DNA from 4 places in the Streptomyces violaceusniger Tu 4113 genome. Region 1 is predicted to be linked to each of the others. Evidence: riboswitches for the same ligand, from Rfam matches in the RefSeq annotation. Region 1 holds a riboswitch; each other region holds the start of a gene.
The links. A riboswitch is a leader RNA that binds a small molecule or an ion and turns the genes downstream of it on or off. The one in region 1 is predicted to bind cobalamin.
Positions count from the first base shown of each region.

Region 2: another riboswitch for cobalamin. It lies ahead of STRVI_RS27215 (CbtB domain-containing protein); the one in region 1 lies ahead of metE (5-methyltetrahydropteroyltriglutamate--homocysteine S-methyltransferase).
Region 3: another riboswitch for cobalamin. It lies ahead of STRVI_RS06360 (ribonucleoside-diphosphate reductase subunit alpha); the one in region 1 lies ahead of metE (5-methyltetrahydropteroyltriglutamate--homocysteine S-methyltransferase).
Region 4: another riboswitch for cobalamin. It lies ahead of STRVI_RS19760 (hypothetical protein); the one in region 1 lies ahead of metE (5-methyltetrahydropteroyltriglutamate--homocysteine S-methyltransferase).

Region 1 covers NC_015957.1:6,883,884-6,891,515, reverse strand. Annotated here, with positions in the region: gene STRVI_RS27945 (zinc-dependent alcohol dehydrogenase family protein) at 1-783, opposite strand, end outside; gene STRVI_RS27940 (AraC family transcriptional regulator) at 888-1,835, shown strand; gene metE (5-methyltetrahydropteroyltriglutamate--homocysteine S-methyltransferase) at 1,918-4,236, opposite strand; cobalamin riboswitch at 4,401-4,622, opposite strand; gene STRVI_RS27930 (hypothetical protein) at 4,760-4,969, opposite strand; gene STRVI_RS27925 (helix-turn-helix domain-containing protein) at 5,116-6,030, opposite strand; partial or broken gene STRVI_RS27920 (endo-alpha-N-acetylgalactosaminidase family protein) at 6,196-7,632, opposite strand, start outside.
Region 2 covers NC_015957.1:6,677,591-6,685,222, forward strand. Annotated here, with positions in the region: gene STRVI_RS27190 (GNAT family N-acetyltransferase) at 1-276, shown strand, start outside; gene STRVI_RS27195 (copper chaperone PCu(A)C) at 458-970, opposite strand; gene STRVI_RS27200 (heavy metal translocating P-type ATPase) at 1,044-2,861, opposite strand; gene STRVI_RS27205 (VOC family protein) at 2,922-3,302, opposite strand; gene STRVI_RS27210 (CbtA family protein) at 3,967-4,728, opposite strand; gene STRVI_RS27215 (CbtB domain-containing protein) at 4,750-4,971, opposite strand; cobalamin riboswitch at 5,008-5,156, opposite strand; gene STRVI_RS27220 (cobalamin-binding protein) at 5,255-6,184, shown strand; gene STRVI_RS27225 (MDR family MFS transporter) at 6,294-7,589, shown strand; gene STRVI_RS27230 (M24 family metallopeptidase) at 7,562-7,632, opposite strand, start outside.
Region 3 covers NC_015957.1:1,414,269-1,421,900, reverse strand. Annotated here, with positions in the region: gene STRVI_RS06380 (serine hydrolase domain-containing protein) at 95-1,252, shown strand; gene STRVI_RS06375 (IPT/TIG domain-containing protein) at 1,456-2,370, opposite strand; gene STRVI_RS06370 (hypothetical protein) at 2,843-3,130, shown strand; gene STRVI_RS52515 (DUF7196 family protein) at 3,182-3,346, shown strand; gene STRVI_RS06365 (GNAT family N-acetyltransferase) at 3,431-3,937, shown strand; cobalamin riboswitch at 4,118-4,277, shown strand; gene STRVI_RS06360 (ribonucleoside-diphosphate reductase subunit alpha) at 4,414-6,828, shown strand; gene STRVI_RS06355 (ribonucleotide-diphosphate reductase subunit beta) at 6,819-7,632, shown strand, end outside.
Region 4 covers NC_015957.1:4,790,250-4,797,881, forward strand. Annotated here, with positions in the region: gene STRVI_RS52080 (hypothetical protein) at 1-340, opposite strand, end outside; gene STRVI_RS19745 (glycoside hydrolase family 97 protein) at 598-2,499, opposite strand; gene STRVI_RS19750 (hypothetical protein) at 2,692-2,916, shown strand; gene STRVI_RS19755 (NAD-binding protein) at 3,139-5,064, shown strand; cobalamin riboswitch at 5,126-5,303, shown strand; gene STRVI_RS19760 (hypothetical protein) at 5,373-5,756, shown strand; gene STRVI_RS19765 (FAD-binding dehydrogenase) at 5,913-7,632, shown strand, end outside.

The sequences.
Region 1 (7,632 bases):
CACATCCATCCCGCTGCCCGACGCGAGATTGCCGACGAGGGCGATCTGCCCGCCGTGGGCGACGGCGTCGATGGACTGAGTGAGCGTTCCGGCGCCGCCGATCTCGACGACGCGGTCGGCGCCGCCGCCGGTGAGCGCCTGTACCCGTGCGCCCCACTCCGGTGTGCTGACGTAGTTGACGACATCGGACGCGCCGAGCGTGCCGAGCCGTCGGGCCTTTTCATCGCTGGATGTCGTGGCGAGCACGCGTGCGCCCGCCAGGCGGGCGAACTGCAACGCGAAGACCGACACCCCGCCCGAGCCCTGGACCAGGAGCGCGTCGCCCGGGCCGACTCCGCTCACCGCCGACCATGCGGTGAGCGCGGCACACGGAAGCGTGGCCGCTTCCTCGAAGGACAGATGGTCCGGCACGGCGACCAGGCTCTGCTCGTCGAGGGCGATGTATTCGGTGAGCCATCCATCGCGCTGCGTCCCGTGCAACTCCCCCCACTCGGGGAACCGACCGTACAGCCAGGTCGGATGGAAGGTGCTCACGACGCGATCCCCCACCCGGAACCGCGAAACCCCGTCCCCGACCGCCTCCACGACCCCCGCGCCGTCGGAGAGCGGGATGCGCCCCGGCGGCACCTCGATGGAATACCGGCCGGAGACGATGAGCAGGTCGCGCGCGTTGATGGAGCTGGCTTTCACGCGGACGAGCACTTCGCCCGCCGACGGAGTCGGCACCGGACGCGTGGCCGGGGCGACCGGGCCGCTGCCCGCCTCTACCTGGAATGTTCTCATTTCCCCTCCTTTGTTCTTGGATCACCTCCACGATAGGGCGGCCCGGCTGGACGATATGTATCCTGGCGTCCACGGTTTGGCGCAGATCGTCCAGGAGGGTGGAGATGGATCCCATTGACGACCTTCTCGCCACGATGAAGATCGAGGACGCGCGGTATGTGCGGGTGGACGCCCATGCGCCGTGGGGCATCTCGTTCCCTCCCCGGGACCTCGCCCGGCTTGTCCTGATCTCCAGTGGTTCGTGCCGGCTCGTCGCGGACACGCTCGCCGGGCCGCAGCGGCTGGAGGCGAACGACTGCTTCCTGGTCCGCGCGGGCGTGAGATTCACCCTTCAGGACACCACGGGCAGCGAGGTCGTCGACTGCGACGGACTGGTCTCCCAGGCTCCCGGCAACGCGGCGCGGGTCGGGGGTGACGGTGAGCTGACGCAGATCGTGTCCAGCCGGTTCGCCTTCGACGCCGTGGCGGCCGAACCGCTCTTCGCGCTGCTGCCGCCGTTGTTCCGGCTGAACCTGGACCACACCGCCGGCCACCTCCTGCGCACCACGTTCGACCTCATCGCGAGGGAGAGCGCGGCAGGCGGGCTCGGTGGTGGCTTCATCATGAGCCGGCTGTCCGACGTGCTCTTCGTCCAGGCACTACGGACCTGTTGCGCCGATGTCGGGGGCGGCACCGTCGGCTGGATCGCCGCACTGCGAGACCCCCGACTGGCCGTCGCCATGCGGGAGTTGCACACGGACCTGGCCCATCCCTGGACGGTCGACGAACTCGCCCGCAAGGCGGGGATGTCACGCTCGGCGTTCGCCGCCTCGTTCAAGGAGAAAACGGGGGACACCCCGCTGGGCTACCTCACCTCATGGCGCATGTACCGGGTGAAGGTGCTGCTCCGGGAGACGCCGCTGAGTGTCCAGGAGATCGCGGTCAGGGTCGGCTACGACACCGGGAGCGCGTTGAGCCGCGCCTTTTCGGCCAGGGAAGGCGTCACGCCCGGGGCCTGGCGGAAGGACGAGGCGCACCGTCGGCGTCCCCTGTCCGGCGCGACAGCCGCCTGACCACGTCCGGCGTCGGGCATTCGGCATTCGGCACCGGGGCCGGAGCGCGACGTGGCACTCCGGCCCCGGCCGGTCGTCCGGGTCAGGACGCGGGCAGCTCGCCGCGGACCGTACGGGCCGCCGCGACCAGGTTCCGCAGTGAGGAGCGGGTCTCGGGCCAGCCGCGGGTCTTCAGGCCGCAGTCGGGGTTGACCCACAGCCGCTCGGCGGGGATGGCCTTCAGGCCGGTGCGCAGCAGCTCGGCCGCCTCCAGCGCGCCGGGCACACGCGGGGAATGGATGTCGTACACACCGGGCCCGGCCTCGCGCGGATAGCCATGGGCGGCGAGCTCGCGGGCCACCTGCATATGGGAGCGGGCCGCCTCCAGGCTGATGACATCGGCGTCGAGGTCGTCGATCGCCTGGACGATGTCGCCGAACTCGGCGTAGCACATATGGGTGTGGATCTGGGTGCCGGGCCGTACGCCACCCGTGGTGAGGCGGAAGGCCTCGGTCGCCCAGGACAGATAGGCGGGCCGGTCCTCGGCGCGCAGCGGAAGGGTCTCGCGCAGGGCGGGTTCGTCCACCTGGATGACCGAGGTCCCGGCCGCCTCCAGGTCGCCCACCTCGTCGCGCAGGGCGAGGGCGACCTGACGGGCGGTGTCGCCGAGGGGCTGGTCGTCGCGGACGAAGGACCAGGCGAGCATGGTGACCGGGCCCGTGAGCATGCCCTTGACCGGGCGGTCGGTGAGGGACTGGGCGTAGGCCGTCCAGCGCACCGTCATCGGCTCGGGGCGCGAGATGTCACCGGCCAGGATCGGCGGGCGGACGTAGCGGGTGCCGTAGGACTGCACCCAGCCGTGCTGCGTGGCGAGATAGCCGGTGAGCTGCTCGGCGAAGTACTGGACCATGTCGTTGCGCTCGGCCTCGCCGTGCACCAGCACATCCAGGCCGGTCTTCTCCTGGAACGAGATCACCTCCTGGATCTCGGCCTTGATGTGCTCCTCGTACCCGGCCGTGTCGATCCGGCCCCCGCGCAGGTCGGCGCGGGCGGCGCGCAGTTCGCCGGTCTGCGGGAAGGAGCCGATGGTGGTGGTCGGCAGCAGCGGCAGGCGGAGGTGGGCGCGCTGGGCCGCGGCGCGCTCGGCGTACGGCTGGGAGCGGCGGGCGTCGGCCTCGGTGACCGCGCCGGTGCGGGCGCGGACGGCCGGGTCGCGGGTGATGGGGGAGTTGGCGCGGGAGGCGAGGGCGGCCCGGTTCGCGGCCAGTTCGGCGGGGATCGTGTCGGTGCCGCGGGCCAGGCCCTTGGCGAGGGTGACGATCTCCGTGGTCTTCTGCCGGGCGAAGGCCAGCCAGCGCAGGATCTGCGGTTCGATGTCCCGCTCGGCCGCCGCGTCGAGGGGGACATGCAGCAGCGAGCAGGAGGCGGCCACATCGACCCGGTCGGCCAGCCCCAGCAGGGTGCCGAGCCTGGCCAGGGACTTCTCCAGATCGTTGACCCAGATGTTGCGGCCGGCCACGACACCGGCGATCAGCCGCTTGCGGGGCAGCCCGCCGACGGCGGCCAGCGCGTCCAGATTCGCGGCGGCGGCCTCCGTGAAGTCCAGCGCCAGCCCCTCGACCGGGGCCTTGGCCAGCACGGGCAGGGCCTCGCCGAGGCGGTCGAAGTACGAGGCGATCAGCAGCTTCGGGCGGTCGGTGAGGGCGCCGAGATCGCGGTAGGCGCGGGTGGCGGCGTTCAGCTCGGCCGGCGTGCGGTCCTGGACCAGGGCGGGCTCATCGAGCTGCACCCACTCGGCACCGGCCGCCCGCAGATCGGCCAGCACCTCGGCGTACACCGGAAGCAGACGGTCCAGGAGGGTGAGCGGCTCGAAGTCCGCGGGTGCGCCCGGGGCGGGCTTGGCGAGCAGGAGGTAGGTGACGGGCCCGACCAGGACCGGCCGCGCCGCCAGACCGAGGCCGAGGGCTTCCGTCAGCTCCGCGACCGGCTTGGCGGAGTCGGCCGCGAACACCGTGTCCGGACCCAGCTCCGGAACCAGGTAGTGGTAGTTGGTGTCGAACCACTTGGTCATCTCCAGCGGCGCGACGTCCTTTGTGCCCCGCGCCATCGCGAAGTAGCCGTCGAGCGGGTCGGCGGCGACGGCGTCCCGGTGGCGGTCGGGGATCGCGCCGACCATGACGGTGGTGTCCAGCACGTGGTCGTAGTACGAGAAGTCACCCGTGGGAACTTCGTCGATACCCGCCCCGGCCAACTGCCGCCAGGTGGTGCTGCGCAGTTCGGCGGCGGTGGCCCTGAGCGCGTCGGCGGTGACGCGGCCCTTCCAGTAGCCCTCGATCGCCTTCTTCAGTTCCCGGTTCGGGCCCTGGCGGGGGTAGCCGTACACGGTGGCCCGTGCTGCCGCGGCTGCGGACTTCGGTGTCACGGAGATCTCCTTCGCGAGATGAATCCCTGAGATCCCGGCGACGGGAGGAGAGCGCGAAGGGTGACGTACCGGGCTTTCGGCCTCGCGCGGCAAAAGCGTGGCGACCTGCCCGGTATGTACGCCGACCCGCCCTCGAGGTCACCGAGATGTCCGCGCACGAGTCGTCCGTACGCGGGCAGATGGCAGGTCTTCGGACTCACGGGCGCGTCCTCCTGGGGGAGGACACCTAGTGGCCGTCGCTTCCCAGGCCCGCTCACCGGACCCAGTGCGTATGACGGCGGTCGTTCCCGCTCACCGCTGCGGGGCAGTCCCGGATTCCCACCGGGTTCCCTCTTACGACGCATCCCGCCTGGCGGACGGGGCGAACCAACTACACCGGCCAGCCTACGGGGCCGTCCGGCGGTGTGCAGGGGGCGGTCCGGAATTCGGGACGGTGAATGGGAACACGCGATGGCCGAGGGTACGGCCGGTGCCGCCCGGGCCGTGCACCGGCCGCACCCCGTCCATCAGCGAGTTCAGGGGGTCAGCACGCGCCGGAGTCCGACCCGCCCGCCAGATTGACCGGCACGGTGACGAAGGAGAACTGGTTGCTGGCGCACACGCCGGGGAAGGCCGTGCTGCTGGAGTTGTTGACGGTGACATCGGGCGCGTCGTCCGCGATGGCGCCGCCCGCGCCGACGGCGAGGGACGCGGCGGTGAGGGCGAGCGTGGACAGGGCGGTCCGGATACGCATGGGAACTCCTTGCTGGGAATCTGCCGCCGGATATGACCGGCTTCGCATGCATGGTGCCCCTTTGGCAGGGCACTCGCGGCCCACCGTCCCCCCAATGGCGGAAGCCGCCCCCGCAGCCGTCCGGCCGGCCCAAGACGCGCGTCCGGTCATCCGCCGCCGCGCCGACCGTCGTCCGCCGGTGCGGAGGGCGGAATCGTCGGTGGGCGGCTGGGGTCGGGGACGCGGTCGGTGAAGCCGCCGGGGACCGAGCGGCACTGCTGCTCGCGGAAGTGGACCGGTGCCGTGCCCACTCGGCGGGCGAACAGTCTGCTGAAGTAGGCCGGATCGTCGTAGCCGACGCGGCGGGCGATGGCGGCCACCGGCAGTTCGGTGCCGACGAGGAGTTCCTTGGCGCGGCCCAGCCGGATTCCGAGGAGGTAGTCCTTGGGGCTGCACCCCGCGCCGCGGCGTACCGCGGTGCGCAGTTCGGCCGGTGTCATGCCGTGCCGGGCGGCGTGTTCGGTCACCGAGAGCGGCTGGAAGGCGTCCCGGGCCAGGGCCTGGAGCACCGGATGCCCGTCGGCGCCGGTGTCGGCGCGGGCGCGGCGGAGGGCGACGAGGAGTTCATGGACGGCGGCTGCGGTCTCGACCTCCAGGAACGGGTTGCCCTGGCGCGCGGCGCGGGCGATCCGGCCGATGGCCGTACGGGCGGTGGCGGTGTCGGTGAGTGCGACCACGGGGCCGTCCGCGTCGAGATAGCCCAGGTCGGCGTAGGCGGCGGTGGCCGGTCCTGTGAAGTCGACGAACGCCTCGTCCCATCCGGTGTCCGGGTCCGGGGCGTAGTGGTGGGTGACACCGGGGGTGAGCCAGAGCAGCGCGGGCGCGGTGACGGTGCGGCGGCGGCCGTCCGCGCCGCGGAACCATCCGCGGCCCGCGCTGATGACCACCGCCACATGGTGGTCCAGGACGCGCGGGCCGACGACGGGCAGGGCGCCGTGCTGGAGGCCGACGCCCAGACACACCAGGCCGAGGCGGTGATGGGCCGGGCTGGGCGTGAAGTACCGCATCCAGGTGTGATACATCCGCGGTCCCCTCCGGTCGGCTGCTCCCATCACTCGCCGATCTTTGTCCACGGACTGCCTGGCCGCCAAGGGGAGGGGGGTCCTGGCGGAGGCTTACCAGAGGTGGGGGTGGCGGAGGGAGCCGGGCTGTGGATGTCTTCGTGCTGCCCCGCTCCCTCCGCCGTGTCAGTCCAGTTCCTCCACGGTGAAGGAGTCGAGTGTGAACTCCGCGGTTCCGCTGTCACCGGTCTTGCGCAGCCCCACCCACATCTCGCCGTCCGCGGGCGCGGTGACGGTGTAGCTGTGGGTGGCCCGCCCGGTGGCGGCGGGCAGGGGGGTGCGCTGAAGCTCGCGCGGTTCGGGTTCGTCCACGGCCGTGATCCAGGCGTACTGACCGGCCGCCTCGTTGGCGTACGTCAGGCTCACCCGGTAGCGCCGCCCCGGGCGGAAGCGGGCGGTGTGCGGCACGGTGCGGTAGACGAGGCCCGCGTTCTCGCCGCGTGACTTGAGGGACTGGCCGCCTTCGAGCACATCGTCGATCACCTTGCCGTTCCATCCGGCCTGGGTGAACGGGGCGTGCCGCTGGGCGATATGGGTGCGGGGGTCGGTCACCCCGCCCGCGTCGCCCTTGACGAACGGGCCCCAGCCCTGTGGCACCCGCTCGAAGTCCTCGTACACCAGGGTGCCCGGCTTCGTCGTGCGCCGGGCCCGCACCACTCGCAGCCGGTCGAAGCGGACCCGGGCGCTGCCCTCGGCCACCGCCAGGGTGAGGGTGACCGGCCCGCCGCCGTCGGGGACGGTGAAGGAGGTGAACATCCGCTGGAAACGGGTGCCGTGTTTGCGGTCGGCGGCCAGGTGGTTGACGGCGGTCGAGGTCTCGGTCCAGTTCTCCGCGGTGACGCCGTCGGCGGTGTGCACCCGCAGCGCGGCCCGCCGCCGCTCACCGGCCTTCGCGCCCACTTCCACCTGTACGGAGGCCACATAGCCGCCGGGGGCCAGCCGGTCGAGTCGCTGGCCGACGGTGGCGGCCGCGCCCTCGCCGAAGACCAGCTCGTAGTCGCCGAGCGTGCTGCGTTCGACGGTGGCCGGGCCGGTGGTCTGCCACCCGCGCAGCGATCCGGAGTGGAAACCGGGGTCGTACAGCGGGGTGCCCTCGCCCCAGCCGGGGGCCTCCTGGGCACGGGCCCGGGAGCGCAGCACCACGTACGGGGCGTCGGGGTCGGCGGTGATGCTGACGTGGCCGTCGCGCACCGGCAGGGTGACCGGCTCGGCGCGCCCCTGGTCGGTGAGGCGGTACAGCACCACGGACCGCTGCCCCGACCAGCCGCGCGGCAGCCGCCAACGGCTGGTGCCACCCGCCGGGTTGTAGTGGTAGAGCTTGGCCGGGTCGGTGGCCTCGCGCGGCTCCCAGGGCAGCAGATAGCCGCCGCCGTCGTAGACCAGCCGCTCGTCGGTGGTGATGCGGCGGACGCCCCCGGTGTCGGTGACCGAGGTGTGGCCGGGCCCCTCGAAGGTGATCTCGTGGTCGTCCCAGGTGCGGATGGGGTGCGCCTGGAGGTATTTGGCGGGCAGGCTGTGGGTCCAGATGAGCCGGTAGAAGGCGGTCCAGTCGGTTTTGCCGGT
Region 2 (7,632 bases), 210 kb from region 1:
GACAACGGCACGCTGGTGGCGATGGCGGGGGAACGGCTGCGGCCCCCGGGATGGACCGAGATCAGCGCGGTCTGCACCGCCCCCGAAGCCCGCGGGCGAGGCTACGCCGCCCGCCTGGTCAGCGCGCTCGCCGCGCGCATCGTGGCCCGGAACGAGCGTCCCTTCCTGCACGTGGCCGACACCAACACGGCTGCCATCGCGCTCTACGAACGGCTGGGCTTCGAGACCCGTAAGCCGGTGACGTTCCGCGGGTTCCGCACCCCGGTCAGCTCGTAGCGCTCGCGCTGCGGCGGCCGGTGGTGCCCGGCGTCGCGGCCAGGACGTCGTGGGCCGCGCGTTCCGCGGCGGCGAGGGCGCCTTCGATGTGTCCGGCGTGCCCGCTCGCCGCCTCGGTCGACGCCCAGTGCAGCCGGCCGTCGAGCTCACACGTGCCGAGCCGGGTGCCGCCCGGGCGTGATCACCTGTCGCCGGGGCGCACGACGACGGCGATGGTCTCGACACGTCCACTGTGTTCGAAGCGGAGAGTGAAGGGCACCAGGTCTCCGGCCCGCCAGCGGGCCGTGGCCGGGACGGTCACATCGCTGGTGAACGGTGACATGTCGAGCGTGCCACCCGCCGGAACCGGCAGGGAGTCCGCGACCTGCCGGGAGGCGGCGCCCCGCCCGGTCATCCGGTGGCGGCTGAGCGAGATCCCCTCCGCGACGGCGGAGGAGGTCACCTCGACCAACCGGTCCTGCCCGCCGCCTGTGTTGGTGATGCGGAAGAACGCGGCGGTCCGGGGCACTCCCGGGGCGGGGAGGAAGAGCTGTGCGTCGGTGATACCGATACGTGGGGGCCTGCCCGCGTTGCCCGAGGCGGTCCATGTGGCGAGGCCGCCCAGTGCGAGGACACAGGCCCAGAACGGAGCGGCCGCGGCCAGCAGGGAGTCCGTGAGGCGACGGCGGGTGGGCGTCCAGGAGGGGGTCGTCATCGAGCGGGTCTCCACCTCGGTGTCGGGTCGCCGCTGCGGGCGGGCAGGCCACCAGCGGCGGCGTACATGGGCGTCACAGGGGCTTCCGGGCGGCAGGCGCGGCGGGCCGGGAGGGGCGTGGGCCGGTCGGCGACGGTTGCCAGGCGCGCAGCCGCAGGCTGTTGCCGACCACGAGCAGCGAGCTGACCGACATCGCGGCCGCGGCGAGCATGGGGTTGAGCAGGCCGACCATGGCCAGCGGTACGGTCACGACGTTGTAGCCGAACGCCCAGAGCAGATTGACGCGGATCGTGCCGAGCGCACTGCGGGCGAGGCGGACCGCGTCCGCCAAGGTCTCGATGTCACCGCGTACCAGCGTCACGTCGGCCGCCCCGATCGCCACATCCGTGCCCGTGCCCATGGCGATGCCGAGGTCGGCGCCGGCCAGCGCGGCCGCGTCGTTGACCCCGTCACCGACGACGGCGACCCGGTAGCCCTGCTCCCGCAGCTCGCGGACGAGGGCGGCCTTGTCCTCCGGGGTGCAACGGGCGTGCACCTCCTCGATACGGAGATCGGCGGCGACGGCGCGGGCGGGCGCCTCGCGGTCGCCGGTGGCGAGTACCGGGCGCACGCCCAGGCGGCGGAGCCGCTCCACGGCCCGGTAGCTTCCCGGTCGCAGCACATCTCCGACCTCGATCAGTGCCTCGGTCGCGCCGTCGACGCGGACCACGACCGGTGTACGGGCGGCGGTCTCGGAGGCCGACAGTGCTTGAGCCAGTGTCGGGGGCAACTCGTCGTCCGGGGCCAGGACTTCGATCAGTCGGCCCGCCACCCGCCCGCGCACGCCCTTGCCCGGCAGCGCGATGAAGTCGGCGACGGCCGGGAGGGACTCTCCGGGATCGGTGCGCCGGGCGTGGGCGGTGAGGGCACGCCCCAGCGGGTGTTCCGATCCCTGTTCGACCGCGCCCGCCAGCCGGACCAGTTCCTTCTCGCCGAGTCCGCCCGGCACGGCGGTGACCCGGGCGACACTCATATGCCCGGAGGTGAGGGTGCCGGTCTTGTCCAGCACGACGGCGTCGAGGTGCCGCAGCCCCTCCAGCGCCTGCGGTCCGCTGACCAGGACGCCCAGTTGGGCGCCCCGGCCGGTCGCCGCCATCAGCGCGGTGGGGGTCGCCAGGCCCAGCGCGCAGGGGCACGCCACGACCAGGACGGCCACGCTCGCGGTGATCGCGGCCTGCGGCTCGGCACCGGCCCCGAGCCAGAATCCGAGGACCGTGACGGCCAGGGTGAGCACGACCGGGACGAAGACGCCCGCGGCCTTGTCGGCGAGCCGCTGCGCCCGTGCCTTGCCCGCCTGGGCATCGGTCACCAGCCGGGTGATCCGGGACAGTTGGGTATCGGCGCCCACCGCGGTGGCCCGCACCAGGAGCAGGCCCCCCGCGTTGATGGCACCGCCGATCACGGGCGTGCCGGGGCCGACTTCCACCGGCTCGCTCTCCCCGGTGACCAGGGAGAGATCGACGGCCGAGCTGCCCTCCACCACCGTGCCGTCGGTGGCCATGCGCTCCCCGGGCCGGGCGACGAAGACCTGGCCGACCCGCAGTTCCTGGATCGGGATCAGGCGCTCGCCCTCGCCGTCGCGTACCGACACCTCTTTCGCGGCCAGCCGGGCCAGGGCGCGCAGTGCCGCGCCGGTCCCCCGCCGGGCCCGTGTTTCCAGGAAGCGGCCGGCGAGGACGAACAGCGGTACGCCGACGGCGGCTTCCAGATAGATATGGGCGACGCCGTCCGAGGCGGTGGGCACCAGGCTGAAGGGCATCCGCATGCCGGGATCCCCGGCCCCGCCGAAGAACAGCGCGTAGGAGGACCAGGCGAAGGAGGCCGCGACACCCAGTGACACCAGGGTGTCCATGGTCGCCGCCGAGTGTCGCAGGCCGCGCGCCGCCCGCAGATGGAAGGGCCAGGCTCCCCGTCAGAGTGCCGCGAGACGGGCCTTGAGCAGGCAGAACTCATTGCCTTCGGGATCGGCGAGGACGTGCCACTGCTCCTCCCCGGTCTGGCCGATGTCGGCCCGGCGCGCACCGAGCTTCAGGAGGCGTTCGAGCTCGGCGTCCTGATCGCGGTCGGTGGCGTTGACGTCGATGTGCAGCCGGGATTTCCCGGGCTCCGGCTCGTCTCTGCGGCTGAGGATGATCGTCGGCTGCGGACCGCCGAACCCTTCGCGCGGCCCGATCTCCAGGGTTCCGTCGTCCTCGCGATCGAGCACCACGAAGTCCAGGACCTCGCACCAGAACCGCGCCAGCACCTCGGGGTCGCGGCAACCGAGCACGAGTTCACTGATACGACATGCCATCGACGAAACCTACTCTCAGCGCGGGAACTGCCGGGGTGGCCGCGCGCGGATCTCAGAGGCTCCCCGCAGTGCGGACTCTGGGGACCGTACCGGGCGAGGCGAGCAGTGGCGAACGGATTTCAGGCCCACGCCCGTCGGGACGCTCGTCAGGGCTGGGACTGGGGCTGGGGCTGGGACTGGGGCGGAGCCACCAGCGTCGTGGACGGCCGAGTACAGCCACCGCGGAGACACGCAGCCAGCCCCACCGCCACAGCACGAGCCACACCCCCACGGCGCAGAGGGCGTTGACCAGGGTGGCACCGAGGTCCGGATACCACGAGGGCGCCAGCGGAGGCGTCCAGCCGGTCCAGATCTTCGGCGCTGGTCCGCCGCGAGGCGAGGACGGCCGCTTCCGGTTCGAGGAGCCGTCGCAGGCGGTAGGTGTCCTGGAGGTCGCCGAGGTCCGTCGGCTTGACGAAGGTGCCGCGCCGCGGGACGGCAGCCGGGCGTGCTCGGCAGCGGCGTCGAGCTCAGGCGCATGTTCGCGCTCGCCGGCCGCCGGCCCTGCCTCATCGCGGAGACGCCGACCAGCCTGTACACCTGCCGGCTGCGCCGCCGTCGGATGTCCTGGAACGCGAGAGGGCCCCCGGATGGTTCCGTGGGCCCTCGTACGCCTGAGGCATCGTCAGTGCGTGGCGGTCGCCACCGACCGGCCCTCATCGGCCGTCGTAGGCTTGGGATTCAGCAACCGCTCGGCAAGCTCACCGAAGAGTAGACCGAAACCGCCCCACAAGATGACCTGCATGGCCAGCGCGGACAGCCGGAACCGCCACAGCACAGTGGCGGGGAAGTCCCCCGGCACCTCGTTGACCACAGGAAGGAAGGCATACGCCAGCCCGATCACCACGGCAAAAGCAGCCACCGCCGCCACGGTCGCGTACCAGGTGCCCAGCCTCGGAGCCAACCGCTTGCCCAGAATGGTCGCGGCGACCGCGAGAAGCACACTGAGCAGCATCATCAGGAAATACAGCGTCGTGCGCTTGCCGATCGTGTCGCCGTTGCCGACCGCCGGCGGATTGGCCGGGTACTTCAGAAACGGCACCACATAGACCGCCAGCAGCGCACCCCCCGACAGCAGCAGCGCGGTCGCCCGCGGGGTGAAACGGCCGACACGGCCCAGGGCGACGCAGTACGCGAGGGCCGCGATACCGCCGAAGGCGATCCCGTAGACCAGGACACCGGTGGCCAGCCCGGCCGTGGACTGCACACCACGCGAGACCAGCTCGACCTCGTGCTCATGCGCGGGAGCGTGGGCCCCCTCGAAACTGATCGCGCGATCGACGCTCGGCTCACCGAGGAAGTAGGCGGCGACCAGGGCCAGCACACCGGCCCCCAGACCGGCCAGCATGCCCCGGACGAGCAGATTTCTCACCATTGCGGAGTTCATGACTGTGCGGCGCCCCTCGCGTCAGTGGCAGGGGAAGCCGAGCAGATGACGGGCGTCATGCACCCACTCATGGACGTTCTCACCGGAAACAACGGCGGTGGCGCCCTGCTCGGCGCCGACGAAGTACAGCAGGACCAGCATCAGAATGCCGAAGAAAACCGCCCACGGAGCTATCGCCTTCAGCGGCAGCGTGGCGGGCAGTTCGGGGGTGGTGGCTGTGGGCTGCGCGACGTGCTGCGCCATGGCCAGGCCTCCTTAAGGGAGTTCGCGTCCCATCTCGGTGGAGCACAGGACGACGGTTACGGGTCTGACTCACAAGACATCCCGTCCGGGACCCCTCGTTCACAGTGGCGCGACCGTGCCGGTTTCCCACCGGCTTCCGTCTTACCGTCGTCGATATCGCACCGACCGTACCGCGTGTCGGGTTCATGGCCAAGACCGCCCACCAGGCGAGACGCTGCACTGGGGTGCCTGAGGACGGTGCGGGAGCCGGGGCGTGCCCCCGGGCAGGCCCTAAGGTCGCGGCATGCGCATCGTCTCCCTGCTGCCCGCCGCGACCGACATCGTCGCCGAACTCGGACTCGCCGAGCACCTGGTCGGCCGGACACACGAATGCGACTGGCCACCGGAAGAGGTGGCATCCGTTCCTGTGGTCACCGGAGCCGACCTCGACCAGAACACCCGCACCAGCCGGGAGATCTCCGACGCGGTCGGCGGATCCACACACTCCGGGTCGTCCCTCTACACCCTCGACACCGAAGCACTCGCGGCCCTGAGCCCCGACGTGGTGCTCACCCAGGACCTGTGCGAGGTGTGCGCCGTCTCGTACGAGAAGGTCAGCCGGGCCGTCCGGCTGCTCGACGCCGACACCCGCGTCCTCAGCCTGGAGCCACGCACACTCGACGACGTACTGGACTGCCTGGTCACCGTCGGTGAGCTGCTCGGCGTGCGCGAGCGCGCCGAGCAGCGCCGGGCCGACCTGCGCGACCGCCTCGAACGGATCCGCCGGTCGGTCACGGGCCGCGCCCGGCCCCGGGTCGTGGCGATCGAATGGCTCGACCCACTGTGGCCCGCCGGGCACTGGGTCCCCGACCAGATCACCGCCGCCGGCGGCGAACCGCTGCTCGCCACGTCCGGCGAGCACACCAAGCCGATGACCTGGGAAGCGGTGCGCGCCGCCCGGCCGGAGGTGGTGCTCGTCCTGCCGTGCGGCTTCCCACCCGAACGGACCCTGCGGGAAACGGAACTCCTCACCCGCCTCCCGGGCTGGACGGACCTGCCCGCCGTACGGGACGGGCGGGTCTGGGTGCTGGACGGGCCCGCCTACTTCAACCGCCCCGGCCCCCGCGTGGTGCGCGGAGCGGAGGTACTGGCCCACGTCCTCCACGGCGTACGGGCCGGGACGGCGGTCACGGCGGACGAGGCAGGCCTGTTCCCGGGCGCGCCCGGCCGGTGACGCGGGTCCGTCCATCGAAGAGCCACGGCAAGTGCTCAATGCTTCTTGCATACGATGTGCTGATGCATGAGATGCGCACCGGTCTTGGCTCCCTCCCGGACGACACCCCATGACGGACCTGATCCGCCGCGCCCTGACCGCCCGAGCCACTCGGGGCACGCCGACCGCGAAGTCCCCGCGCGAGCGCATCTGGAAGCACCTGTCTCCGCTTCTGCGGCTGCTGATCCTGACCCAACTCGCCTTCAATATCGGCTTCTTCGCGGTCCTGCCCTTCCTCGCCGAGCACCTGGGCACCGCGATCGGCATGGCGGGATGGATGGTCGGATTCGTCCTCGGTCTCAGGACCTTCAGCCAGCAGGGCCTGTTCGTGGTCGGCGGCTGGCTGGTGGACCGTTACGGCGTGCGCCCGGTGGTCCTGACCGGCTGTGTCGCGCGGATCGCGGGCTTCGTCTGGCTCGGGTACGCGGAGCGGACCTGGGCGGTGATCGGCGCGGTGCTGCTGATCGGCTTCGCCGCCGCGCTGTTCTCCCCCGCGGTGGAATCCGAAGTGGCCCGGCAGGCGGTGGCCTGGGAGGAGGAAGGCCGCGGTTCGCGCACCCGGGTCCTGGCCCTGTTCACCGTCTCCGGCCAGGCCGGTACCTTCGTCGGCCCGCTCCTCGGCGGACTGCTGCTCGGCGTGGACTTCCGCGCCGCGTGCCTCGCCGGAGCCGGGGTCTTCGTCTTCGTCCTCGCCGGGCACGCCTGGCTGATGCCGCAGCACATCCCCGGCCGGGTCCGTAACCGGGAGCGGGGTGGCGTCCGCGCGATGGTGCGCAACCGGCGATTCCTCGCCCTGTGCTGCGCATACGGCACCTATCTGCTCGCCTACAACCAGCTCTACCTGGCCCTGCCGGCCGAAGTGGAGCGGGCGGCGGGCTCCCAGGTGCCGCTGTCGTGGCTGTTCGCCCTGTCCTCGCTGCTGGTCGTCTTCGCCCAGCTCCCGGTCACCCACTGGGCGGGCAACCGGCTCGATCTGCGCCGCTCGATGACCATCGGGCTGCTCCTCATCGCCGCCGGTTTCGCGGTCGTGGCCGCCGCGCGCCCCGCCGCCTGGACGGGCACGGTCGGACTGCTGCCCGCCGCGGGCTACGTCGTGCTGCTCACCCTCGGCCAGATGCTGGTCGTCCCGGCCGCCCGCGCCTGGGTGCCCGACCTCGCCGAGAGCGGGCGGCTCGGCCTCTACACCGGCGCGCTGTCCTCCGTCTCCGGCCTGATCGTCCTCATCGGCAGCTCGGCCACCGGCTCCCTGCTCGACCTGGGCCTCCCGCCCGCCGCCCCCTGGCTCGTCCTCGCCGCCGTACCGGCCCTCGCGGTGACACTGCTGCCCCGCCGCCCGACTCAGCCCAGGGTGAGCAGTTCCTCGTAGAAGCCGCCGAACTCCCGTTCCCGGTCGACGAGGTGGATCTCCA
Region 3 (7,632 bases), 5.5 Mb from region 1:
GGACGCTGATCCGGCGGGACAGCAGGATCGCCCCGAGCGATCGTGATCGGAAAAGCTGAAGGCCGGTTTCGCGAGACTTCCCAGGAGTTCACTCGTGCGCAAACAGGCAGGTCAAAAGGTTCGTTCGGCCCGATGCGGGCACGGGTGGCGCGGGGCCGGTGCCGCTGTCGCCGTGGGGGCCGTGATGATCGGCGCCCTGGCGCCGCAGGCGGCCTTCGCCGGCGCCCGCCCGGACCGCGGCGTCCAGCAGGGACTGAACGCGCTGGTACATGCCGATGGAGTCCCCGCCGCGCTGGCGAGCGTGCGGGACCGGCACGGTCACACCCGTACCTACACCGCCGGGATCGGCGACCTGGCCACCGGCGCCGAGGTGCCCCCGGACGGACAGGTGCGCATCGGCAGCAACACCAAGACGTTCACCGCCGTGGTCGTGTTGCAGCTGGTCGCCGAGGGGAAGGTCGGCCTCGACACGCCGATCGAGACCTACCTGCCCGGCCTGGTGCGCGGCGAAGGCATCGACGGGCGTCGCATCACGGTTCGCCACCTGCTGCAGCACACCAGTGGGTTGCCCGACTACGTCCCGTACCTCGACGACGAGCCCCGCTCCTACACCCCGCCCGAGCTGCTCGCCGCCGCCCTCCGGCACAAGGCCGACTTCGAACCCGGAACGAGCTGGCGGTACAGCAACACCAACTACGTCCTCGCCGGCATGCTGATCGAGAAGGTCACCGGACACTCGTACGCCGAGGAGGTCGACCGGCGCGTCATCAAGCGCCTGGCGCTGCGCCACACCTACTTCCCGAAGCCCGGCGAGGTGGACATCCGCGAGCGCCACCCCCACGGTTACGACCGGAGTTCGGCCGACGCACCCTGGCAGGACGTCACGGAGCTCAACCCCTCCTGGGGCTGGGCGGCCGGGCAGATGGTGTCCACCAACTCCGACCTCAACCGCTTCTTCTCCGGGCTGCTGTCCGGGCGTCTCCTCCCGGCGGCCCAGCTCGCCCAGATGCGCACGACCGTCCCCGCCGCGTACTTCGGTCCCGGTGCCCGCTACGGGCTGGGCCTGGTGAGCAAGCCGCTGTCGTGCGGCGGCGTCTACTGGGGCCACGGCGGCAGCACCACGGGCTACGAAACCCGGGGCGGGGCCACCGACGACGGCCGCGCCGCCGAGCTCGCGGTGACCACGCAGCCGGGCGACCCGGCGGTCATGCGGCACGTGGACACGGACGTGGACCGGGCGTTCTGCCGCTGAGCTCAAGACGGCCCATAGGGGCCCAGTACGGCCTTGGGGACCAGCCCCTCGGCGCGGAGGCGGCATAGTGCCGCTCGGCGGCCCCGGCGCGGTGCTCACGGAAGGTGACCGGTGAGTCCTCAGCAGTTCGAACGGACGTCGCCGGTCACCGGGCCCTGATGGAAGGGGCCCGATGACCGGCACGGTTCGGCCGGATGTGCGCGTCAGACGTAGAGGAAGCCGCCGGGGACGGTGACGGTCCCGGTGGCCGTCACCAGCGTGACGGTCGCGGTGCCGGGCACCCCGGGCGGGGTGGTGCCGGTGACCGTGGTGGCGGTGGCGGTCACACCCGTGGCGGGAACGCCGTTGAACAGCACGCCCAGCACGCTGCCGAGGTTGGTGCCGTTGATGGTGAACGCGGTGCCGCCGGCGGCGGGTCCGGTGGCGGGCGTGATGTTGGTGGGCGCCGGGGCGGGCGGCGCGACGAAGTAGGTGAAACCGCCGGGGACGGCGGCGGTGCCGTTCGGGCCGCTCAGCACCACAGCGACGGTGCCGCCCCCGGGCGGGCCTGCCGGGGTGATGCCGATCAGGCTGGTCCCGCCCGGGTTGATGGTCAGGATGGCCGACGGGACCCCGCCGAAGGTGACACTGGTGACACCGGTCAGGTTGGTGCCCGTGATCAGGTACAGGGTGCCGCCGGTGGTCGGCCCCACGGTCGGAGTGATGGAGAAGGCGGTGGGCGGCGTCGGCGCCACGTAGGTGTACACCTGGCTGTTGCTGGTGCCGGCGGTGGTGGTGACCAGGACCTGGACGGACCCGGGCGCGTGCGGCGGGGCTATCACCACGATGACGTCGTTGGTGGGGTTGCCCGGCCAGCCGCCACCGGGCCAGCCACCGCCGCCCCAGCCGCCGCCCCAGTCACCGCCACCGGAACTGCTCTGGCTGACGATCTGGGCGGGCACGCCGCCGAAGGTCACGCTGATGACATTGCGCAGGTTCTGCCCGTTGAGCTGGACGAGGTTCCCACCGGCGGCGGGGCCCGAGTTGGGCACCACGGACAGCAGCAACGGCGGCCCCACCTGCGACGGGGGCCAGTTGGCCGCGGTGGGGGCGGCGGTCGCGAGAGCGGTCGAGGTCATGGTTGGTCCTCCCGGGGAGGGGTCGGGTGTGCGCCGACGGCATGCCGATGTCGTGGGCAGGCCGCTGGTCAACGCCTCGTCGTCGCCGCGTCGTGGCAGGCGCGGTCGAGGCAGGCCGGCACCGGAGGAACGGAAAGCCGCCGGGCGGCCGGTCAGGGCGCGGAAGCGATGCGCCGAATGAGAGCGGAACTACGGGACGAACGCCCGGCTCCTGGATGGCCTACGAGGTATGGGGCACCCTCGGCGGCACGTTTCCAGTTATCCACGCCCACCCCCGTCGCTCAAGGTTCCAGGGCTGCCATCACTCGTTTGGCGCATCTGGGCGCGCCCGGCGGCGAGCTTGTATGACAAGCGCTCCGCTATTCGGGGGAACGCGCGGCCGGAGTATGGCCTGCCGTCCTCCACCGTGCCTCTAATGAGTGACATCGGCAGTGCCAACCCGTGCGGGACCACCCGGGGAGGGAGCGATCCGATGAGCCTCGCCGCGTTCCTCCTCGCCCTCGGCACCACCTGCCGTATCACCCGCTTCATCACCAAGGACACGCTGGCGGCGGGGTTCAGAACCTGGGTCGCCGACCGCTTCGGCGACGACTCCCGGCCCTCCTACCTCGTCAACTGCGGCTGGTGCACCAGCACCTGGGTCGCCGCAGCCATCGCCGTCTACGCCTCCTTGCTGCACACCACCGCGTGGTTCCACCTCCCGGCCACCGCCCTGACGCTCTCCTACCTCGCCGGGGTCGCCTCGCGGTGGCTGGACTGACACCGACCTGCACTGGGCTCGAGGGAGACTCGAGGGAAAGGAACGGCAGCCATGGCCTGCAACTGCGGCGGAGGGGCACGTGGCCCGCGACCCGTTGTCGTCTATGAGTTGACGCTGCCGGACGGCACGGTCCGGCGCTATTTCACCTATCAGGAGGCCGACGCCGCCAATAAGCGCGCGGGCTCCACCGGAGTGATCAACACCGCCGTCCAGTGACGGCGAAGCGCGGCGAGTAACGCCGAAGACCGGCGCCGGCGGCATGGCGGCCCCGCTGTCAGTGGTGTGCGGCAGACTGCGGACATGGACATCACGATCAGACGCGCGCGGGACGAGGAACTGGACGGAATCGGCGAGCTCACCGCGCAGGTGTATCTCGGGGACGGGCTCCTGGACTTCGGCGACAGTGATCCATATCTCACCACCCTGCGCGACGCCCGGCGCCGGGCCGCCGAGGCCGAGCTGCTGGTCGCGGCGGACGCGGCGAGTGACGAGGTGCTGGGGGCCGTGGCGTTCGCCGTGTACGGCGGGGCGTATGCGGAGCTGGCCCGGCCCGGCGAGGGCGAGTTCCGGATGCTGGCCGTGCGGGCGGAGTCGCGGCGGCGCGGGGCGGCCGAGGCGCTGGTGCGCGCCTGCCTGGACCGGGGGCGCGCGCTGGGGCTGCGGCGGATCGTGATCAGCAGCCAGCAGTCCATGACCGCCGCCCACCGGCTGTACGGTCGGCTGGGGTTCGTACGAGCCCCGGAGCGGGACTGGTCGCCGATAGCCAAGTTGGAGCTCACCCTGTGGGCGTTCACCGTGGAGCTGTGACGACCGGCGGCGCGCGCCCTGGGCCCATGGGCTCTCGCGCGCCGGGCAACGGGCTCTCGCGCGCCGGGCTACGGACTCGCGTGCGCGCCGGGCCACGCCCCGCCACGGGCCCCAGGTCACGGGCCACCTTCGGAACGCATTAGCACATTCATGCGAAACTCCGCACCTCGCGACACAAGATATGGGGGTGCGTGCGTCGGCCGACACAAGATGTATGCTCGTCCTCGCTGCCGCCGCAGGGAAATCCGGTGGGAATCCGGAACTGTCCCGCAACGGTGTACGTGTGCGCTTATGCGGCGTGCCCGTAAGTCCGAGCACCTGCCGACAGCCCTGTGTGAACACGTCCCCCGGCCTCGAGGGTTGGGCCGATGGACGCTGCGTGGTGTGCCTGACGTACGAGGAGTACGGCATCGGCATGCCCGTACGCGCCCATCGCACCCCCTCGTGGCCCCGGCCGAGCGAGGGAGAGCACCTCAGTGACCATCGCGCCCGCAGATCCGGTTTCAGAGCAGGCGGTTTCTCAGGCAGCGCACGACGCGCCCGGAACCGCCCTGCTGCGGACCCTCACCGGACTCACCGCCGACCTGCCTGCCACCGACCCCGGTAAGGTCGCGGCCGCCGCCCTGCGCGGCCGCCATCCCGGCTCGGACGAGGCGGAGTTGCGCGGCCTGGCGATTGAGGCGGCCGCCGGGCTGATCGCCGAGGAGCCGGAGTACTCGCGGCTGGCCGCGCGGCTGCTGGCGCTCACCATCACGGAGGAGGCGGCCGGGCAGGGCGCGGTCTCCTTCTCCACCTCCGTCCAGGTGGGCCACCGTGAGGGCCTGCTCGCCGACTCCACCGCGGAGTTCGCCGCCGCCCACGCCGCACGGCTGGACGCGCTGGTGGAGCGGGCCCTGGCCGACGGCGCCGACAAGCGCTTCGGCTACTTCGGACTGCGCACCCTCTACAGCCGCTATCTGCTGCGCCACCCCATCACCCGTCAGGTGATCGAGACCCCGCAGCACTTCCTGCTGCGGGTGGCCTGCGGGCTCGCCGAGGACCTCTCGGAGCGGGCGCTGGACGACGTGGCCGAGCTGTACCGGCTGACCAGCACGCTGTCGTATCTGCCCAGCTCCCCCACGCTGTTCAACTCCGGCACCCGGCATCCGCAGATGTCGTCCTGCTATCTGCTGGACTCGCCGCTGGACGAGCTGGACTCGATCTACAACCGCTACCACCAGGTGGCGCGGCTGTCGAAGCACGCGGGCGGCATCGGCCTGTCCTACTCCCGTATCCGGGCGCGCGGTTCGCTGATCCGGGGCACCAACGGGCACTCCAACGGCATCGTGCCGTTCCTGCGCACGCTCGACGCCTCGGTGGCCGCCGTCAACCAGGGCGGCCGGCGCAAGGGCGCGGCCTGCGTCTACCTGGAGACCTGGCACGCGGACCTCGAGGAGTTCCTGGAGCTGCGGGACAACACGGGCGAGGAGGCCCGCCGTACCCACAACCTGAACATCGCCCACTGGATCCCGGACGAGTTCATGCGCCGGGTCGAGGCGGACGCCGACTGGTCGCTGTTCTCCCCGGTCGACGCGCCCGCTCTGGTGGACCTGTGGGGCGACGAGTTCGACGCCGCGTACCGGAAGGCCGAGGCCGAGGGGCGGGCGGTCAAGCAGGTCCCGGCGCGGCAGTTGTACGCCCGGATGATGCGCACCCTCGCGCAGACCGGCAACGGCTGGATGACGTTCAAGGACGCCGCCAACCGCACCGCCAACCAGACCGCCGAGCCCGGCAGGGTCGTCCACTCCTCGAACCTGTGCACCGAGATCCTGGAGGTCACCAACGACGGCGAGACCGCCGTGTGCAACCTCGGCTCGGTCAACCTCGCCGCGCACCTGGACGAGGACGGGCAGGTGGACTGGGAGCGCCTGGACGCCACCGTCCACACCGCCGTGACCTTCCTCGACCGCGTGGTGGACATCAACTTCTACCCCACGGACGAGGCCGGGGCCTCCAACTCCCGCTGGCGCCCGGTGGGTCTGGGCCTGATGGGGCTGCAGGACGTCTTCTTCCGGCTGCGGCTGCCGTTCGACTCGCCCGAGGCCAAGGCGCTCTCCACGCGGATCTCCGAGCGCATCATGCTCGCCGCGTACGAGGCGTCCTGCGAGCTCGCCGAGCGCCACGGCCCGCACCCGGCCTGGTCCGAGACCCGCACCGCGCGCGGTGTGCTGCACCCGGACCACTACACGGACGCGGTGGCCACCTGGCCGGAGCGCTGGGAGGCGCTGCGCACCCGGATGGCGAAGTCCGGGATGCGGAACTCGCTGCTGCTGGCGATCGCGCCGACCGCGACCATCGCCTCCATCGCGGGCGTCTACGAATGCATCGAGCCGCAGGTCTCCAACCTCTTCAAGCGCGAAACGCTCAGCGGGGAGTTCCTGCAGGTCAACTCGTATCTGGTGGACGACCTCAAGAAGCTGGGCGTCTGGGACGCCCATACCCGCGAGGCGCTGCGCGAGTCCAACGGCTCGGTCCAGGAGTTCTCCTGGGTGCCCGCGGACGTACGGGACCTGTACCGCACCGCGTGGGAGATCCCGCAGCGCGCCCTGATCGAGATGGCGGCGGCCCGCACCCCGTACCTCGACCAGAGCCAGTCGCTGAACCTCTTCATGGCCTCGCCGACCATCGGCAAGCTCAGCTCGATGTACGCGTACGCCTGGAAGCGCGGCATCAAGACCACGTACTACCTGCGCTCGCGTCCGGCCACCCGGATCGCCCAGAGCGCCCGTGGCGGCGGCGCCGCCGCCACCGCGCCCGCCCCTGCCCTCATCCCCGTACAGCAGGCTCCGGCCGAGGCCGACGCCATCGCCTGCTCCCTGGAAAACCCCGAGTCCTGCGAGGCATGCCAGTAACCATGAGTGACACCAAGAACCTGCTCGACCCGGGCTTCGAACTCACCCTGCGGCCGATGCGGTACCCGGAGTTCTACGACCGCTACCGCGACGCGATCAAGAACACCTGGACCGTGGAGGAGGTCGACCTCCACTCCGACGTCACCGACCTCGCCAAGCTCTCCCCCGGTGAGCAGCATCTGATCGGCCGTCTGGTCGCCTTCTTCGCGACCGGCGACTCGATCGTGTCCAACAACCTGGTGCTGACGCTCTACAAGCACATCAACTCCCCCGAGGCGCGGCTGTATCTGTCCCGGCAGCTCTTCGAGGAGGCGGTGCACGTCCAGTTCTATCTGACGCTGCTGGACACCTACCTCCCCGACCCGGACGACCGCGCCGCGGCCTTCGCCGCCGTCGAGAACATCCCCTCCATCAGGGAGAAGGCGGAGTTCTGCTTCCGCTGGATGGACTCGGTGGAGAAGATCGACCGGCTGGAGACCAAGCAGGACCGCCGCCGCTTCCTGCTCAACCTGATCTGCTTCGCGGCCTGCATCGAGGGGCTGTTCTTCTACGGCGCCTTCGCGTACGTGTACTGGCTGCGCTCGCGCGGGCTGCTGCACGGCCTGGCGACGGGCACCAACTGGGTGTTCCGCGATGAGTCGATGCACATGGAGTTCGCCTTCTCGGTCGTGGACACCGTCCGCGAGGAGGAGCCGGACCTCTTCGACGACGAGCTCCGGCAGCAGGTCACCGACATGCTGAAGGAAGCCGTCGAGGCGGAGCTGCAGTTCGCCCGCGATCTGTGCGGGGACGGGCTGCCGGGCA
Region 4 (7,632 bases), 2.1 Mb from region 1:
CGCCGGGGGCGTGGCGTACCGGGGGGAACGCATGACGGACATGACGGAGCTGGACGACGCCGCCGTCGAGCGGATCCTGACGATGGTCGACGCCTCGGCGCTCGCCGTCGCCGAGGACGAACACGAGGAGCTCTTCGAGGAGTTCGCCGAGGAGACGCGCGCCCGTCGGCGGGTGCCCGGCGCCGGGGAGTTCTTCGACGACCTCAGCGGGGCGCCCGCGGTCGACACCCATGTGTACCTCACCATCGGGCTGTCCGTGCTCGGCCAGATCGCCTTCACGGTGCTCTCGACGGCGACCGACATGGCCGTCCAGCGCGGACTGCGGGACGCCGGCGGCCATCTCAAGCGCTGCCTGCGCGGCGACGCCGCCACCGGCGGGACGGACACGGGGGAGGACGAGGACAGTACGGCGGGGCTCGCCCGGCGGGTGACGGTGGAGCTGATGCTTCCCCCGGAGGTGGACCCGGACACGGTACGGGCCGTCGTACGGATCCAGGCGGAAGCGCTCATCCGCTCCGAACCCGGCCCCGACGACGAACCCGACGGCGACCCCGGCGACGCCGCGGACCCCGCCGGGGGTGTCCGAATGAGGGATGGTCAGGGACGGTCGCAGGTCGACAGGCCGGGCCGCCAGCGGCAGGCGATGGCGGCGAACCCGCCGTCCGCCCTTACCGGCACGGACAGCGTCTGCCCGCCGCGCACCACCGTGGGCGTGCGGACCAGGCCGTCCGGGCCGTCCAGGATCAGATCGACGAGCCAGCGGCCCTTCTCCAGCCGCAGCGGCACCTCGGCGGTATGGGCGGGGCCGGTGAACGTACCGCCGATGAACCACCGCGAACCGCTGGCGCGGGCCAGCACCGCGCTCTCACCGGGCCGCCCGGTCAGCAGCCGGGTACGGTCCCAGGTGGCGGGGATCTGCTCCAGGAAGCGGCGGGCGAGCGGACGGGCGTCATAGGAATCCGGGGTGCCCGCCAGGTCCTGGATACCGGACTCGTAGAGCACCGACAGGCCGACTTCCCCCGCGTCCGAACCCGCGTTGGGGCGTTCGGCCCGGTGGAAGGCTCCGGGGGTGAAGTCCATGGAGCCGATGACGTTGCGGGTGAAGGGCAGCGTCGCCAGATGCTGCGGGGTGTTGGTCCGCTTCTCCTCGCCGTTCACCCCCTCCATCGACATCACCTGCGGCCAGGTGCGCTGGATGCCCTTGGGGATCGTCGAGCCATGGAAGTTGACGAGCAGATGGTGGTCCGCGGTGGCCTTGAGGATCTCGTCGTACCAGCGCAGCGTCTCCTGGGCCTCGGAGTCCATGAAGTCGATCTTCACGCCCTTCACCCCCCACTTCTCCAGTGTGGGCAGCCACAGTTCGCGCTCCTCGGCGGTGTCGAGGTCGCGGTGGTGGATCCAGACCTGGATGCCCACATGCCGCTCGCGCGCGTAGTCCACGAGCTGCGGAATCCAGCTGTTGCGCGGCCAGTCGGGGTCGGTGACATCCCACTGGTCGGGGTCGAAGTACCAGCCCGCGTCGACCACCACATACGGCCAGCCGCGCTGGGCCGCGTAGTCCACGTACCCCTTCTGCATCGACAGGCTCTGCCCGGCCGGTTTGCCGCCCGCGAGCCAGGTCCACAGGGCGGGCCCGGGCCGGATCCACGAGGTGTCGGCGACCCGCGACGCGGGTGCCAGATCGTCGGTGAAGGTGGATTGGGTGACGGTCCCCAGATCGCCCACGATCAGCGCGCGCCAGGGTGTGCTGAGCGGTCCGTCGGACGCGACCCGCTGGTCCCAGAGCCCGATGCGGTACGTGGGCTGCCCCTGCTGATGGATCAGCCGGGCGGCGGAGTAGCGGCCGGTGAGATCCGACTCGGCGATCAGGGCGTAGCCGCCCGCCGTCTCGAAGAGCGCCTGGGCCATGTACTCACCGGTGGGCGCGGTCGCCGCGGTGTACTCCTTGAACAGGTTCTCGTTGTCCTTGCGGTAATCGCCCAGCCACGCGGCCGCGTCCGGCGGCAGGGTGAAGGCCGAGGTCTCGCTGAGGACATCACCGCTGCCGGAGGGCAGGACATAGCGATAGGCGACCCCGTCGTCCGAGACCCGCACCACGAGGTCCAGCCGGGCGCTCCCGCTGCCCCGGAACCGGAAGCGGGTCTCGGTCATCCGCGCCGTGCGCGAGCGCTCCTTGCCGACCGTCGACCGGTAGCGCTCCACGACGGTGCGGTCGTGGCGCCCCAGATAGCGCAGCCCGTGCGACAGATCCGCCCGTTCGGTGACGATGCCCACGGGCGAGGGCTCGAGCACCGTCCGTCCGCCCCGGGACACTTGGAGCGTCAGCGCTCCCGAGGCTCCGTCGAGCCGCAGTTGTGCGAGGGGACCGGAGTGGGGTGAGGGGCCGCGCACGGTCCAGGCGGAGTCCTTCGCCTGCGCGGGCCCGGTGATGAAGAGCGTCATGGCCAGGACGCCGCAGAGCAGAAATGCCACAGCGGAGCGTCGGTAAGATCTCGGCATCGTTGCCTCCCGAAGCGGATACGTTACCGAGTCATCCGATAACTGGGGAGGGGTCGGGCGGCATTACGCCCCGTCAAGGGTCAATGGGGCATGAGAGATCGGATCTATGAGTGGGCCGCTTCCCGGGACGAAGCTACGGGTAAGGGGTCGGCGGATGGACTCGCGTACGGTCCGGACAGGGAGGCGCACACGATGAGCGGCACGGCTCGACCCGGCGACCCGGACCGGGAGACGGCGCACCGGGAGACAGCTGACCGGGAGATGGCGGACCCGGATCCCGACCCGGCCCCGGCGCCTGCCGAGCCCGAGGGCGGGGAGTCCGCCTGCTGGCTGGATCGGGTCTGCGCCGACTGCGGCGCGATCCAGGACACCGCGCCCTTCGCCCGCTGTGCGCGCTGCGGAGTGCCCGGCGAGTGAGCACACGGGGCGTCCGGTCGCCGGCCCCCGGTGCCCAACTCCCTTGGGCAGCCCACCAGGTACGGTCTGATCATGACCGCCGGAGCGCGGGTGCCGACCGCAGGAGACCGCGGCCGCCGTACCCGCCCGGATGACCCATGGCATCACGGACCAACGGGGGGCTTCGCCGTCGTGTTCTCCACCTCCACCTCCGACCCGCCGTCCCCCTCGGGAACGGCCCACATGGTCGTCTGCGGTGACGACGCGCTCGCCCACCGCCTCGCCGCCGAGCTCCACTTCGTCTACCGGACACAGGTGACGGTCGTCATCCCCGGCGGCACCCCCCTGGCGGACCCGGCCGGGCAGCAGGTGGCCGGATGGCGGCCGGGAGGCCGTACCTCCGCGCTCTTCGGCCGGTTCAGCGCGGCCGTCGGGCGGGTCGCGCTGCCCCGGCAGACCGCGGACGACCCCGCTCCGGACGGGGGAGTGCGGGTCATGGAGGTCCCGGCGCTCGACGAAGAGGTGCTGACCGAGGCGGGTGCGGAGCATGCGACGGCGCTCGCCCTGGTCCATGACGACGACGAGGCCAACATCCACGCCGCCCTCCGTGCCCGCCGCCTCAACCCCCGGCTGCGGCTGGTGATCCGGCTCTACAACCGCAAGCTCGGCCAGCATCTGGAGGAACTCCTCGACGAGGCGGCGCGGGTGGCCGATCCCGGGATGGACGCGGCGGAGCTGGACGCCACCACCACCGTACTGTCGGACGCCGACACCGCGGCACCCGCGCTGGCGGCCACCGCCGTCGCGGGCACCAGCAAAGTGCTCCAGGCCGACGGGCTGCTGCTGCGCGCGGCCGAGCGCACCCCGCCCGGCCCCGACGAGGTGGCCCGCCCGGGGCTGTGCACCCTCGCCCTGCTCTCGTCCACCACCAGCGACCCCGGCGGCAGCGAGGGCTCCGACAGCAGCGGGGACGAAGGGCCCAAGCTGCTGCCCGGAGACGAGGAGGTGGCCGCCGCCACCGGCCGCGACACGGTGGTGCTCGAGGCCGTCTCCGCCACCGGCCCACCGCTGCCGCCACGGCGGCTCGGCACCCGCAGACTGCCGCTCGCCTCGCTGTTCTCCCGCCGACTGCGCTGGTCCGTCGCCGGAATGGCGATCGCCGTGCTCGCCCTCACCATCGCCTCCTGGCAGCTCACGGGCGCCGGTCTGCTCCGCGCCGCCTACCTCACGGTGCTGGACGTGCTGGCGATCGACGACCCGGCGCTCGACGAGCCCACCGGACGCAAGGTCCTCCAACTGCTGTCCGGGCTGACCGGACTGCTGATGCTGCCCGTCCTGGTGGCCGCCGCGCTCGAAGCGCTGGGCACCTTCCGCACCGCCTCCACGCTGCGCCGCCCTCCGCGCGGCCTCTCCGGCCACGTCGTGCTGCTCGGGCTCGGCAAGGTCGGCACCCGGGTGCTGGCCAGACTCCGGGAGATGGACATTCCCGTGGTGTGCGTGGAAGAGGACCCCGGGGCGCGCGGCATCCCGCTGGCCCGCAGGCTGGGGGTGCCGACGGTCATCGGCGATGTCACCCAGGAGGGCGTCCTGGAGGCCGCCAAGATCCAGCGGGCACACTCCCTGCTCGCCCTGACCAGCGTCGACACCACCAATCTGGAGGCGACGCTGTACGCCCGCTCGGTCAAGCCCCGGCTGCGGGTGGCGCTGCGCCTGTACGACGACCGCTTCGCCACCGCCGTCTACCGCACGCTGCGCGCGGCCCATCCGCGGGCCCTCACCCGCAGCCGCAGCGTCTCCAGCCTGGCGGCCCCGGCGTTCGCCGGAGCGATGATGGGGCGTCAGATCCTCGGCGCCATACCGGTCGAGCGCAGAGTGCTGCTCTTCGCCGCCCTGCATGTCGCCGGGCATCCGCAACTGGAGGGGCGTACCGTCGCCGAGGCGTTCGCGCCGGGCGCCTGGCGGGTGATCGCACTGGACGCGGCGGAACCCGCCGACCGGCAACGCGACCTCGCCGCGGCGCCTCCCTACGACGGTGCCACCCAGGCGCCCTCCCTGGTGTGGGATCTGCCCTCCGGCTATGTCCTGCGGCCGCACGATCGCGTGGTGCTGGCGGCCACCAGCCAGGGCCTGGGCGAAATCCTCGCGGGGGCGGCGGCCCGCCGGAACTGACGTCGAATCCGCCCGTGGTGCTCGCGGGAGCGGGGGCCACGTGGTGTGGCGGTGCCCGGGATGCGATGATGCCGGGCGACAAAGGCGACGGCGGAACGAGGAAGCCGGTGTGAATCCGGCGCGGTGCCGCCACTGTGATCGGCGAGCGGATCCCGAACAGGCCACTGCCCGTACGCGCGGGTGGGAAGGCCGGGACGAGCATCGACCCGAGAGCCAGGAGACTCACGCGGTCGCCTCCTCGACGGGGTGTGTCGATGTGCGGCTCCGCCGCGTGGGGGGCGGACTTCCCCGGAGGAGGGCGATGCACCATGCCTGTCAGGCCGACCGACCCGGTGCCATGCCGGGTGACCGTATGCCGGGACTGCTGTTGCGGCAGCCCCAAGGTGACCGGAATCGACCATGGGGCACAGATCGCACGGCTCGGTGAGGAAGCGCCCGTGCGCGTCTCCGAGTGTCTGGACGTCTGCGATCAGGCCAATGTGATCGTGGTGCAGCCATCGGCCGCCGGACGTGCCGCCGGGGGCAGGCCGGTGTGGCTCGGCCTGGTCAACGACCGGGATGCGACAGAGGACGTCGTGGCCTGGGTCACGGCGGGCGGCCCCGGCGTGGCGCCGCTGCCCGACATCCTCGATCTGTACGCCTTCTCGCCACGGCGGCGCGCCTCGCCCGAGCCGTCGTCCGGCGGACGCTGACCGGCCGAAGTTCCCTATGCCGCCCGGGAGTTGCTCATTGGGAGCAGGAGTCTGGCGGCCCCGCACCCTGTGGGCTACCGTCGGTAACACGTTGCCGTCGCGGCAACCCCCTTCGCATCTCCCGCACCCTCCGAACCCCCTTCCGGAAGGCAGCCCATGGAGAACTCCACAGAGAATGCCGCCTCGTTTGACGGGATCAGCCGCCGCCGCGCCCTGACGGCGGCGGGCGGTGTGCTCGCCGGCGCCGCGCTCGCCCAGGCGGCGGGTCCGGCCTTCGCCGCCTCCGGGGCGTCCTCGGACGCGGACGCCATCGTGGTCGGCGGCGGGCTCGCCGGGCTCGTCGCCACGGCGGAGCTGGCGGCCGCGGGACGCAAGGTGCTCCTCCTCGACCAGGAGCCCGAGAGCAACCTCGGCGGCCAGGCGTTCTGGTCCTTCGGCGGCCTGTTCTTCGTCGACTCCGAGGAACAGCGGCTGATGGGCATCAAGGACTCCCACGAACTGGCCTGGCAGGACTGGCTCGGCACGGCCGGCTTCGACCGCGGCGTCTCCGACCCCGGCGGCCAGGACTACTGGGCCCGCAAATGGGCCGAGGCGTACGTGGATTTCGCGGCCGGGGAGAAGCGGTCCTGGCTGCACGGGCTCGGCGTGCAGTGGTTCCCGATCGTCGGCTGGGCTGAGCGCGGCGGCGGCCTCGCGGACGGGCACGGCAACTCGGTGCCGCGTTTCCACGTCACCTGGGGCACCGGTCCGGCCGTGGTCGAGCCGTTCGAGAAGAAGGTGCGGGCCGCCGCGAAGGACGGGCGGGTGAGCTTCAAGTTCCGGCACCGGGTGGACGATCTGGTGGTCACCGGCGGTGCCGTCACCGGGGTCAGCGGCGCGATCCTGGAGCCGAGCGACGCCGCCCGCGGCAAGCCCACCTCGCGCACCGTGGTCGGCCACTTCGAGCTCAGCGCCCCGGTGGTGATCGTCACCTCGGGCGGTATCGGCGCCAACCACGATCTCGTACGGCGGAACTGGCCCGACCGGCTCGGCACACCGCCGAAGTTCATGGTCACCGGCGTCCCGGCGTACGTGGACGGCCGGATGCTCGCGATCACCGAGAAGGCGGGCGGACGGATCGTCAATCCCGACCGCATGTGGCACTACACCGAGGGCCTCAGGAACTACGCCCCGATCTGGCCGGGCCACGGCATCCGCATTCTGCCCGGCCCCTCGTCGATGTGGTTCGACGCGAAGGGCAAGCGCTTCTCCACCCCCGACATCCCGGGCTACGACACCCTGCACACCCTCGGGACGATCACCGCCACCGGCTATGACTACTCCTGGTTCGTCACCACCCAGAAGATCATGGCCAAGGAGTTCGCGCTCTCGGGCTCCGAGCAGAACCCGGACCTGACCAACAAGGACATCCTGCAGCTCCTCTCCCGCATCTGGCAGACACCCGAGCCGATCCAGCGGTTCCGGGACAAGGGCGAGGACTTCGTCGTCGCCAACACCTTGCCCCAACTGGTCGCGGGGATGAACAAGTTGACCGGCGACAACCTCATCGACCTGGCGGACCTCACCCGGCAGGTCGAGGCCCGCGACCGCGAGATCGCCAACCCGTACACCAAGGACGTCCAGGTCATGGGCATCCGCAACGCGCTCGCCTACCCCGGGGACACGCTCAGCCGCACCGCCTCCGCGCACCGGATCCTGGACCCGTCCGCCGGACCGCTGATCGCCGTGCGCCTCAACATCCTCACCCGCAAGACCCTCGGCGGTCTCCAGACCGACCTCTCCGGCCGCGTCCTGGACGGCTCCGGCAACCCGATCACCGGTCTGTACGCGGCCGGCGAGGTCTCGGGCTTCGGCGGCGGGGGAGTGCACGGCTACC